3 regions of the Aliiglaciecola sp. NS0011-25 genome follow, and region 3 is predicted to be linked to each of the others. Evidence: predicted binding sites of a transcription regulator. Region 3 holds the regulator's gene; each other region holds the start of a gene.
The links. Region 3 encodes sigma-54, which starts transcription at its own class of promoters, with help from an activator protein. Its sites were predicted from a motif close to GTTGGCACGNNNNTNGNNT; they were not measured.
Positions count from the first base shown of each region.

Region 1: the regulator sigma-54 is predicted to act here: its motif matches at 1,008-1,026, upstream of ABWV72_RS19475 (S8 family peptidase).
Region 2: the regulator sigma-54 is predicted to act here: its motif matches at 2,172-2,190, upstream of ABWV72_RS00900 (DUF1328 domain-containing protein).

Region 1 is NZ_BAABWR010000029.1:41,049-44,337, forward strand. Features, by position in the region: gene ABWV72_RS19470 (hypothetical protein) at 103-663, opposite strand; gene ABWV72_RS19475 (S8 family peptidase) at 1,108-3,246, shown strand.
Region 2 is NZ_BAABWR010000001.1:193,224-196,512, reverse strand. Features, by position in the region: gene ABWV72_RS00910 (sensor domain-containing diguanylate cyclase) at 1-684, shown strand, start outside; gene hemB (porphobilinogen synthase) at 709-1,707, shown strand; gene ABWV72_RS00900 (DUF1328 domain-containing protein) at 2,225-2,401, shown strand; gene ABWV72_RS00895 (hypothetical protein) at 2,461-2,655, shown strand; gene ABWV72_RS00890 (DUF2254 domain-containing protein) at 2,993-3,289, shown strand, end outside.
Region 3 is NZ_BAABWR010000020.1:77,274-80,562, reverse strand. Features, by position in the region: gene lptB (LPS export ABC transporter ATP-binding protein) at 1-566, shown strand, start outside; gene ABWV72_RS16710 (RNA polymerase factor sigma-54) at 628-2,106, shown strand; gene hpf (ribosome hibernation promoting factor) at 2,134-2,421, shown strand; gene ptsN (PTS IIA-like nitrogen regulatory protein PtsN) at 2,440-2,886, shown strand; gene rapZ (RNase adapter RapZ) at 2,883-3,289, shown strand, end outside.

The DNA.
Region 1 (3,289 bases), on a different contig from region 3:
AAAGTATTGGGCAGTGTTGCACAAGTGGCTTGCAAATGGGCAGGCGGCTTAGCTAGTAAACTTAAAACTAGTCACTATATCTGGGGTGTCTATATTCTTATTTTAATTAACCGCATCATGACTTTTATCTAAAATATTAATGGTCACAAAGCAATTTTCGTTCAAAGATTGATTATCGTATTGAGCATCCACACATTCACCGCCATCACTAGCGGTTTGTCTGCTACCAGAGTATGCAAACACGGCAGTACCATCATCTTGCAATTCAATTAAGCTTTCTAAAAAGTAATCTGAGACAACGGCGATCGCAGTTGGCCGTTGCTCAGTTTGCAAAAAAGCTTCGGTCTCGAAAACGACAAAATAAGGATGTCCTTCTTCGGCGAAACTCATCACTGAGTACTTTCCTTGTGTCGAAAATCCCCAAAACCAACTTATAGCAACATCTCCTTTAATAACCTCAATAAGCACAGGCAGATGGCCCTTTTCTCGTTTGTACAAAATCAAGTCATTCACTGGGAAATGCTCTGCTTGGGTGGAAAGGGAGCATATTTCAAGGTTTTTTTGCGGAACGATTTGGCACTCCAATGACATTAAATCTGCAGCGGCGATTCCGTTGGTGGGAATAAACAAGGATAATAAAATTAGACCGTAAAGTGTCTTCATGGATATCTTTTACTATTAGCGTTCATTTATCAATGCTCATTAGTGACCTACTTAATTCCAACAAATAACACTATCTTAGATTACGATTCTCGGCATTCGTCGTACCTATTCCTTTAAATTACAGGTTAACTTAACAATATTCTAGGCTTGCTTAGGCCAAATCATATTTTCTAATCTTTATTTGCCCCTTTTAACTTGATATTAAATTTCTCAACGTATGATATTGAAAAAAATGAATGTAAATATTGAGCTGTCATTTCATTTTTTGCACTCATATTTTTCTGTTTGATTGCATTCATTATTTTCACATTAGACTAAAGGCTAATAAAACCGCGGGGGTAACTATTGGCATGAGGGTTGCTATATCTGATGGATAAATAGGAAACCTGTATTTTATGTTTAACGACATTCCATGTACGGTCAAAAATACTAGAGACAAATAACATGAAACTAAACAATAGAAATAAGATTGCAGTTCTCATAAGTGGGTTGTTGAGCTTTTCTACTCTAAATGCAAGCGCGGCAAGCAGCGGCCTTTTGGGGCTTAATCTTGAAAAAGTCACAGCAATTACAGATGTCTCAGAATTGACAACATCTTTGGGATTGCCAGAGCTTCCAGTGGTTAATAGCATCTTAGCAATGGATAATGAAATTTTAATCCAAGGCGGTGATATTGCGGTACTCAACGATTTAGTTAATTTAGTTGGTGGATTGGTTACCCACGAATTGCCGTTGGTCGGAGGAATTGGTGTACGAGTTTCTGATTTGCAATTGGAGCTGCTTAAAAGTCTACCTGCTCTGATTACAATTACTGAAAATCAACCTCTTTTTACTGCTGGTGCCCTTGATAATTGCCTAGTGTATGGAAGTCATGTTGTTGACCTAGAAAAAAATAAGGTGAGCTGGAACTTATATAATGCCCGTGACATGAATACTAATGTCGACGAAATGAGTTTCACTTGGCCTACAAGTTTGGGCAACATCAAATCGGTTAAATTCAATGGTACAACTGTGTTTTGGAGCTTGTTTGGCCGCCAAAATGGAGAGTTAACCCTAGATTCTTCTTGGTTAAGTCGTTACGCAAAAATGAACGCCTTTGATGATGCAAAAGTTGAATTAACTTTCTCCCGTAATGGTACAGAAAATTATCAACAAAACGACTTTTCAATGGACGTTTCGTTTACCCAAAATTGTAGTCGTGACCTAGTGAAAGGATACGACACTCAAGCCAATGAAGGCGATAGCAACAGCTACTATGTAAACACCATTGGTGCTGATGAGTTACATGACAATGGTATTACCGGTAAAGACATTACCGTTGCGGTTATCGATAGTGGTGTATGGGCGAGTCACAAAGCGCTAAAAAATGACACCTACAATAATCCTAGAATTACTGCTGCTTTTGATGCAATTGAAAATCAGGAATTACAACCAGAAGATATAACGGATGAAAATAGTCATGGAACACATATTTCTGGGATCATCGCCAACAGCGACCATGCAGTCGTTGATGGACAGATGCGCAGTTATTATCAAGGGGTTGCTCCAGACGCAAACCTAGTGGTGATTAAAGCGTTCTATGAAGATGGCCATAGTACTTATTTAGATGCACTTAGAGCGATTCAATATATTGCTGATAATCACGAAGAATTTAATATTCGAGTTGTGAATTTATCCTTTGGTGCGCCGCCACGTTCGAATTACTGGGCGGATCCAATCAATCAAGCGATCATGAAATTATGGGAAGAAGACATTGTAGTGGTAACCTCTGCTGGTAACACTGGACCGGCGGCAATGACTATCGGTGTGCCTGCCAATGTTCCTTATGTTATTAGTGTTGGCGCAATAACTGACAACTACACGCAAGATAATCCTCATGATGATGAGTTACTTTCATTCTCATCTCAAGGTCCAACGCACGAAGCTTTTGTTAAGCCCGATTTGGTTGCGCCAGGTGGACATATATTTAGCTTAGCTAATGAAGATATGTATGTGCCTAATAAATTTCCGCAATATATGGTTGGAAATGATCGCTTTATTATGTCTGGTACGTCACAAGCGTCCGGTGTGGTAAGTGGGATAGTGGCGTTAATGCTGCAAAACGATCCGAGTTTAAGTGCTAACGATGTGAAGTGCCGCTTAATGAGCAGTACTACCATGGCGCAGTTATCAAATGGGCAACTTGCTTACAGCCCCTTCCAACAAGGTTCAGGTAGTGTAAATGCTGTTAAAGCGGTTGAATCGACTGCTATGGGATGCGCTAACAATGGCCTGGACATAGCTGCTGATCTAAGTGGTGAACAACACTATATGGGCGCTGCTCGTAAAGATGAAAATGGCAACTATTACATCGAAGGTTTTGAATTTGAGGTTTGGGAAGAAGCTTTCATTTGGGAAGAAGCCTTCATTTGGGAAGAAGCTTTCATCTGGGAAGAGGCTTTCATTTGGGAAGAAGCTTTCATCTGGGAAGAGGCTTTCATTTGGGAAGAAGCGTTCATCTGGGAAGAAGCTTTCATTTGGGAAGAGGCTTTCATTTGGGAAGAAGCATACGTGAACCAAGAAAACTTTTTGTTGCAAGAATAATCCTATTTACTTAATACCTTCAGCCCCTCAGAGTTTATCTTTG
Region 2 (3,289 bases), on a different contig from region 3:
CTCGCTTTGCTTGAAGAACGTATGGCCCGAGAAGCGCAAGAGGAAGCACTTAAACTAAAAGAGCAAGCCCAGCAGAGTTTAGAATATAACGTTCAGGAGCGTACCTTAGAGCTCGAAATAGCACTGCGGGAGTTGTCTGAAACAAACAATGAGCTAGAACAGCAAACCCGTACCGATAGTCTGACCGGTATTCGCAACCGTAAACACTTTGATAAAAAATTCCAAGCAGAGGCTCGACGCTGTCGCCGCGAGCGCTCTGATCTATCCTTAATCATGCTGGACATAGATCATTTTAAGAATATTAATGACACTTATGGTCATGTTGCCGGTGACGAAGTAATTAAAAATGTGGCTAACATTTTAAAACAGAATTTAAAACGCACAACTGATGATGCCTGTCGCTACGGTGGAGAGGAGTTCGCTCTTATATTGCCGAATACTGATTTTGAAGGTGCTAAAGCATTGGCACAAAGACTCCGAGAAATCATTGAAAACACCGTTACCGAAGTTGATGAATTACAACTCAAAGTCACCATTAGTGCTGGCGTTGCTTCTACTATCGTGAGTGGTGTAGAGGATGAAAAAAATCTTTTAGAGAGTGCCGATAAGGCTTTGTATCAGGCGAAACGAGATGGCCGAAACCGGGTGAGAAGTATACATTTACACGCCCGCGATATTGTATAAATAACTAAAGAGGTAAATATTTCTATGTTCGATCAAAAGTTTCCTGCCAACCGTATGAGAAGAATGCGCAAACACAGTTTCACCCGGGAGATGATGGCAGAAAATACCCTAACTGCGAAGGATTTGATTTACCCCATGTTTGTTGTTGAAGGCACACAGCAACGAGTTGCGGTCCCCTCTATGCCAGGTGTAGAGCGCCTATCTATTGATTTATTGGTGGAAGAAGCTAAAGAGTTGGTCGACCTAGGAATACCCGCTATCGCTATTTTTCCCGTGACTCCCCTCGATATTAAATCGGATTGTGCGAGCGAGGCATTTAACCCTGAAGGTTTAGCACAGCGAGCGGTAAGAGCAATAAAACAGAATGTTGCTGATATTGCGGTGATTACCGATGTCGCACTCGACCCTTTTACCTCTCACGGACAAGATGGTTTGATTGATGAGTCAGGTTATGTCTTAAATGATGAAACCTGTGAAGTATTGATGAAACAGGCTTTATCACACGCGGAAGCTGGCGCAGATATCGTTGCTCCTTCAGATATGATGGATGGACGTATTGGAATGATTAGGCAAGCCCTAGAACAGCATGGCTATATTAATACTTGTATCATGGCTTATTCCGCTAAATACGCGTCAAACTACTATGGCCCTTTTCGTGATGCAGTCGGTTCAGCTGGCAATATTAAAGGGGGAAATAAGCATAGTTATCAGATGGATCCTGCTAATTCCGATGAAGCGCTTCACGAGATCGCACTTGATTTAAAAGAAGGTGCAGATATGGTGATGGTTAAACCAGGTATGCCGTATTTAGATATAGTTCGGCGTTGCAAAGATACCTTTCAAGTTCCCACTTTTGTTTATCAAGTTAGTGGTGAGTACGCGATGCACAAAGCTGCATTTGAAAATGGGTGGTTAAATGAAGAAGCCGTAATCATGGAATCTTTGGTGGCATTCAAACGTGCTGGAGCAAACGGCATTTTGACCTACTTTGCAAAGCAAGCCGCGCAAATACTGGCAAGGTAATTATTCGCCGGTTTGCTAATCGCGCCATATTCCAGATACGGCAAGGTTTGCATCTAATATCGAAGTTACATAGCCAAGCATAGTTAACCTTAATTGTGCTTGGCTTAAACTCTTCCCCCTCTTTGGGCAATGACGCTCACACTTTAATATGAAACTAAGATTAGTTCGGATAGCGAGCCGTTTATGCAGCGAAATACTTCGTTGACTAGTGCTCACCGCTATCAATTAAATACTGCTTTGACCTATGGCAAAAGAACTAAGCATGACAGCCAACCTAAATTTAAGCGTTTATAGTCAAGCAATATCAGCTCAACCAAGCAAATACAGAACAATCACATTGTAGATGTGAAAAAGTTTCTAGATTCAGTGTACTTTTTGCAAAGAAAACTTAGCGTTGAAGGTATTGGGATTATTTGGAGTTGTTATTTTTATTTATATATCAATAACATACTCTGTTGTTCGATGTTGGCACGTAATGCGCATTAAGAATATCGAACACAAACAAAAGGAGAATATCATGTTGAGCTGGGCACTAACATTTTTGGTTATCGCAATTATTGCAGCTGTATTTGGTTTTGGTGGAATTGCAGGTACTGCAGCTGGTATCGCTAAAATCATCTTTTTTGTTTTCGTAGTTTTACTGGTGATTTCACTCGTAGCCAATGCCGTACGCGGTAAAGGTCCGAAAGTATAGAGAACTCGATCATCACGCTAAATGAACTTTATAAAAATTCATAATTAATGGAGATACACATGAAAAATTTTAAACATACTTTACAAATCTTACTAATCGCTGGTTCAGTATTCGCTCTAGCTGCTTGTGAGCAAGGTCCTGCAGAGGACGCTGGTGAGAAAGTTGATGAAATGGTAACAGACGCAGGTAATGCGCTAGAAGATGCTTGCGAAGACGTTAAAGAAGGCGTTAAAGCAGAAGACAAAGACTGTTAATAAATGTCAACCCGAAGCGCTTTCACGCAGAATAAAAGGGCTCAATGAGCCCTTTTTTATTTTCAAATGAGGTGATTTATGGACTTTAAAATAATTATTATCGCAATTGTCATCAGTGTAGGATTTTTTGTGACATCTACCGGACTAGCAGGTGGCAGTCCAATCTACACATTCTTGGCTTCCTTTGGTCTATTTATGATTATACTGGTAGTTAGCATGCTACTTTTTGCCAAGAAAAGATCGAAAAAATAAATTGATTTAGTAACCTCACTCGATGTACCAAAGTGAGGTTACTTCATGTTTGCTTGGCGGTGGCGGTTACAATAAGGATGTATGAATGAAAAACCTAGCCAGATTAGATAAACTGTTTGACTCAATAAAGACTAGTTTCTGGTTTGTCCCGCTACTTATGGTTGTGACATCGATTACTTCAGCTTGGTTCATGGTATGGATTGATCATGCTCAAGCTTGGGGGGCTTTAGATTGGTTACCTTTCCTCTATCAAACCGATCAGAGCACGCTTCTTTCATTACTTAATACCATTGCCGCTTCAATGATAACGGTAACTAGTATCGCGTTTTCAATAACAATTGTTACCTTAACCTTAGCATCTTCTCAGTTTGGTCCGCGCTTG
Region 3 (3,289 bases):
CACTCGATAAAGGCGAGATTTATATTGATCAGACCGAGTTAACCTTACAACCCATGCACATCCGTGCACGAAAAGGAATTGGTTATCTTCCTCAAGAATCATCTATATTTCGTAAGTTAACCGTTTACCAAAATATCATGGCAATTTTGCAAACCCGAAAAGAATTAAGTTCTGATCAGCGAGAAGAGCAAGCGGATGCATTATTGGATGAATTCAATATTAACCATATTCGTAACAGCCTTGGCATGAGTTTATCAGGCGGGGAGCGCAGAAGAGTCGAGATCGCTCGTGCATTAGCGGCCGCCCCTGAGTTTATTCTATTGGATGAACCCTTTGCTGGTGTTGACCCGATTTCAGTAAACGATATAAAAAAAATAATTCAACACCTACGCGATAGAGGTATTGGTGTATTAATAACTGATCATAATGTGCGTGAAACGCTAGACGTGTGTGAAAAAGCGTATATTGTGAGTCATGGTGAATTGATAGCTTCTGGAACCGCAGAAGAAGTTTTAAATAATCAACAAGTCAGAGATGTATACCTTGGCGAGCAATTCAAGCTATAGTAGAGGTATGTTGTTTTTAACCAAAGCTTTGTGGCTAAACAAGTAAGAATAAAAAAACTAAATGAAACCCTCGTTACAATTAAAATTCAGCCAGCAACTAACAATGACGCCTCAATTGCAACAGGCTATACGTCTATTGCAATTATCAACGCTGGATTTACAACAGGAAATACAGGAAGCGTTAGAATCGAATCCACTTTTAGAAGTAGAAGACGGTTCAGATATCCCTACTGGGGATTCCGCTTTAGCAGACAGTAATGACAAGTTCTCAGAGGAGACGGTATCCGCAAGTTCTGATTCCATGGATACAAACGAGGCATTAGAAAAAGCAGATATCCCAGACGAATTACCCATAGATAGCACATGGGACGAATATATCAGTGCCTCCTCAGCCCCCGCCTCAATAAGCGGTGGTAGTGGCGGCGATGACGACCAAATTTTCCAAGGTGAAACAACCGAAAATATTCAAGATCACCTATTGTGGCAGATGCGCTTAACGCCTTTTTCTGAAGTTGATACTGCCATAGCAATCGCAATTATCGACTCTATTGATGAGTCTGGTTACCTCACTATCAGCACCGAAGATGTTCTTGCTAGTCTCGACCATGAAGAGGTTGAACTTGATGAGGTGGAATGCGTTTTAAAACGTATTCAAATGTTCGACCCTATTGGTTCAGGCTCAAGAAATCCGCAAGAATGTTTAATGGTACAAATGAATCAATTTGCACCTGACACCCCTTGGTTAAATGAAGCTAAGTTATTAATCAGCGAATATGCTGACTTATTAGGCAGTAAAGATTACCGAACTTTAATGCGTAAAACTCGTCTAAAAGAAGACGAATTACGAGAAGCTATGCGGTTATTGCAAACACTCAATCCACGCCCTGGTAGTTCATTGTTAATCGGTGAATCTGAATACGTCATTCCAGATGTTTCAGTGATGAAGAAAAATGGTCGTTGGCAAGTTGAGCTAAATCCCGATAGTTTGCCTAAGCTGAATGTAAATCAGCAATATGCGGCAATGAGCCGGAACGCTAAAAACACCAGTGATAGTCAATTTATTCGGTCGCATATGCAAGAAGCCAAGTGGTTTATAAAAAGTCTAGAGAGTCGTAATGACACTTTACTCAAAGTCGCAAACTGCATTGTTCAGCAGCAGGTTGGTTTTTTTGAGCATGGACCTGAAATGATGAAACCAATGGTGTTAAATGATGTCGCAGAAATGGTAGATATGCATGAATCAACTATTTCCCGTGTTACCACACAGAAATATATGCATACACCTAGAGGAATTTATGAACTTAAATACTTTTTCTCCAGCCATGTAGCAACTGATTCTGGAGGAGAGTGTTCCTCAACGGCAATTCGCGCATTAATTAAAAAACTCGTCGCAGCAGAGCTTCCTACCAAGCCTCTTAGCGACAGTAAGATTGCTGATCTACTGGCAGACCAAGGTATTCAGGTCGCCCGTAGGACAATAGCAAAATACCGGGAGTCTTTATCGATCCCACCGTCTAACCAACGCAAGAGCCTGCTGTAGGCTCAACAACAGAAGGAATACGCTAATATGCAAATTAACCTTACTGGCCATCATGTAGAAATTACAGATTCTTTGCGAGATTATGTAGACAATAAATTTACAAAGCTAGAAAGGCATTTTGATCATATCAACAATGTCCATGTCATTCTTAATGTCGAGAAGCTTAATCAAAAAGCTGAAGCGACAGTTCATCTTAGCGGAGGCGAAGTATTTGCAACCTCAGAGCACAACGATATGTACGCAGCAATTGACGGATTGATAGATAAGCTTGATCGACAGGTAATCAAGCACAAGGAAAAAATTAAGCGTCATTAACATATATTAGATTAATTAATGGAAATTAAAGACATCCTTTCCCCTGACTGCACAAGTTGTGCAGTCCAGGGGACAAGTAAAAAACGAATTCTTGAAACTATCAGCCTGATAGCGGCAGAAAAAATCGATGACATTGATCAGACAACGATTTTAAATAGTCTGGTTAGCCGCGAAAAGATGGGCAGCACAGGAATCGGGAATGGTATTGCATTGCCACACGGTAGACTGTCGGGTTTAAAGGATGTGGTCGCAGTTCTAATCACCAGTGATCCTTCTATCAACTTTGACGCTGTGGATAATTGTCCTGTGGACATATTTTTCGCAATTTTAGTACCTGAAGATAAAGCCGCCGGACACCTGCAAACCTTAGCAACCATCGCGACAAAATTAAGTGATAAGGAAATTCTGAAACGTATTCGTCGTGCAGAAGATAATGCTCAGTTATACGAGGCAATCGTTGCATGAAACTGATAATTATTAGTGGCCGCTCTGGTTCAGGAAAGTCTATTGCACTGAGGTCTTTAGAAGACTTAGGTTACTATTGTGTCGACAATATCCCAGTTAACCTATTACCGACTCTAACCCATACGGTTATGGATGAATATGACCAAGTGGCCGTGAGTATCGATGTTAGAAACCTTCCCAAGGTACCTGGTGAATTAGTCGAAATTCTTGATTATTTGCCTGCCACTTGGGACATGACCATAGTCTATTTAGATGCCAGTGATGACATGCTGATAAAACGCTTCAGCGAAACTCGTCGACTGCATCCGTTATCTCGTCAAAACAAATCTCTTTCGGATGCGATTCAGGCAGAGGGTCAACTGTTAGCCCCTATTGCGGAACGCGCCGACTTATATCTAGATAC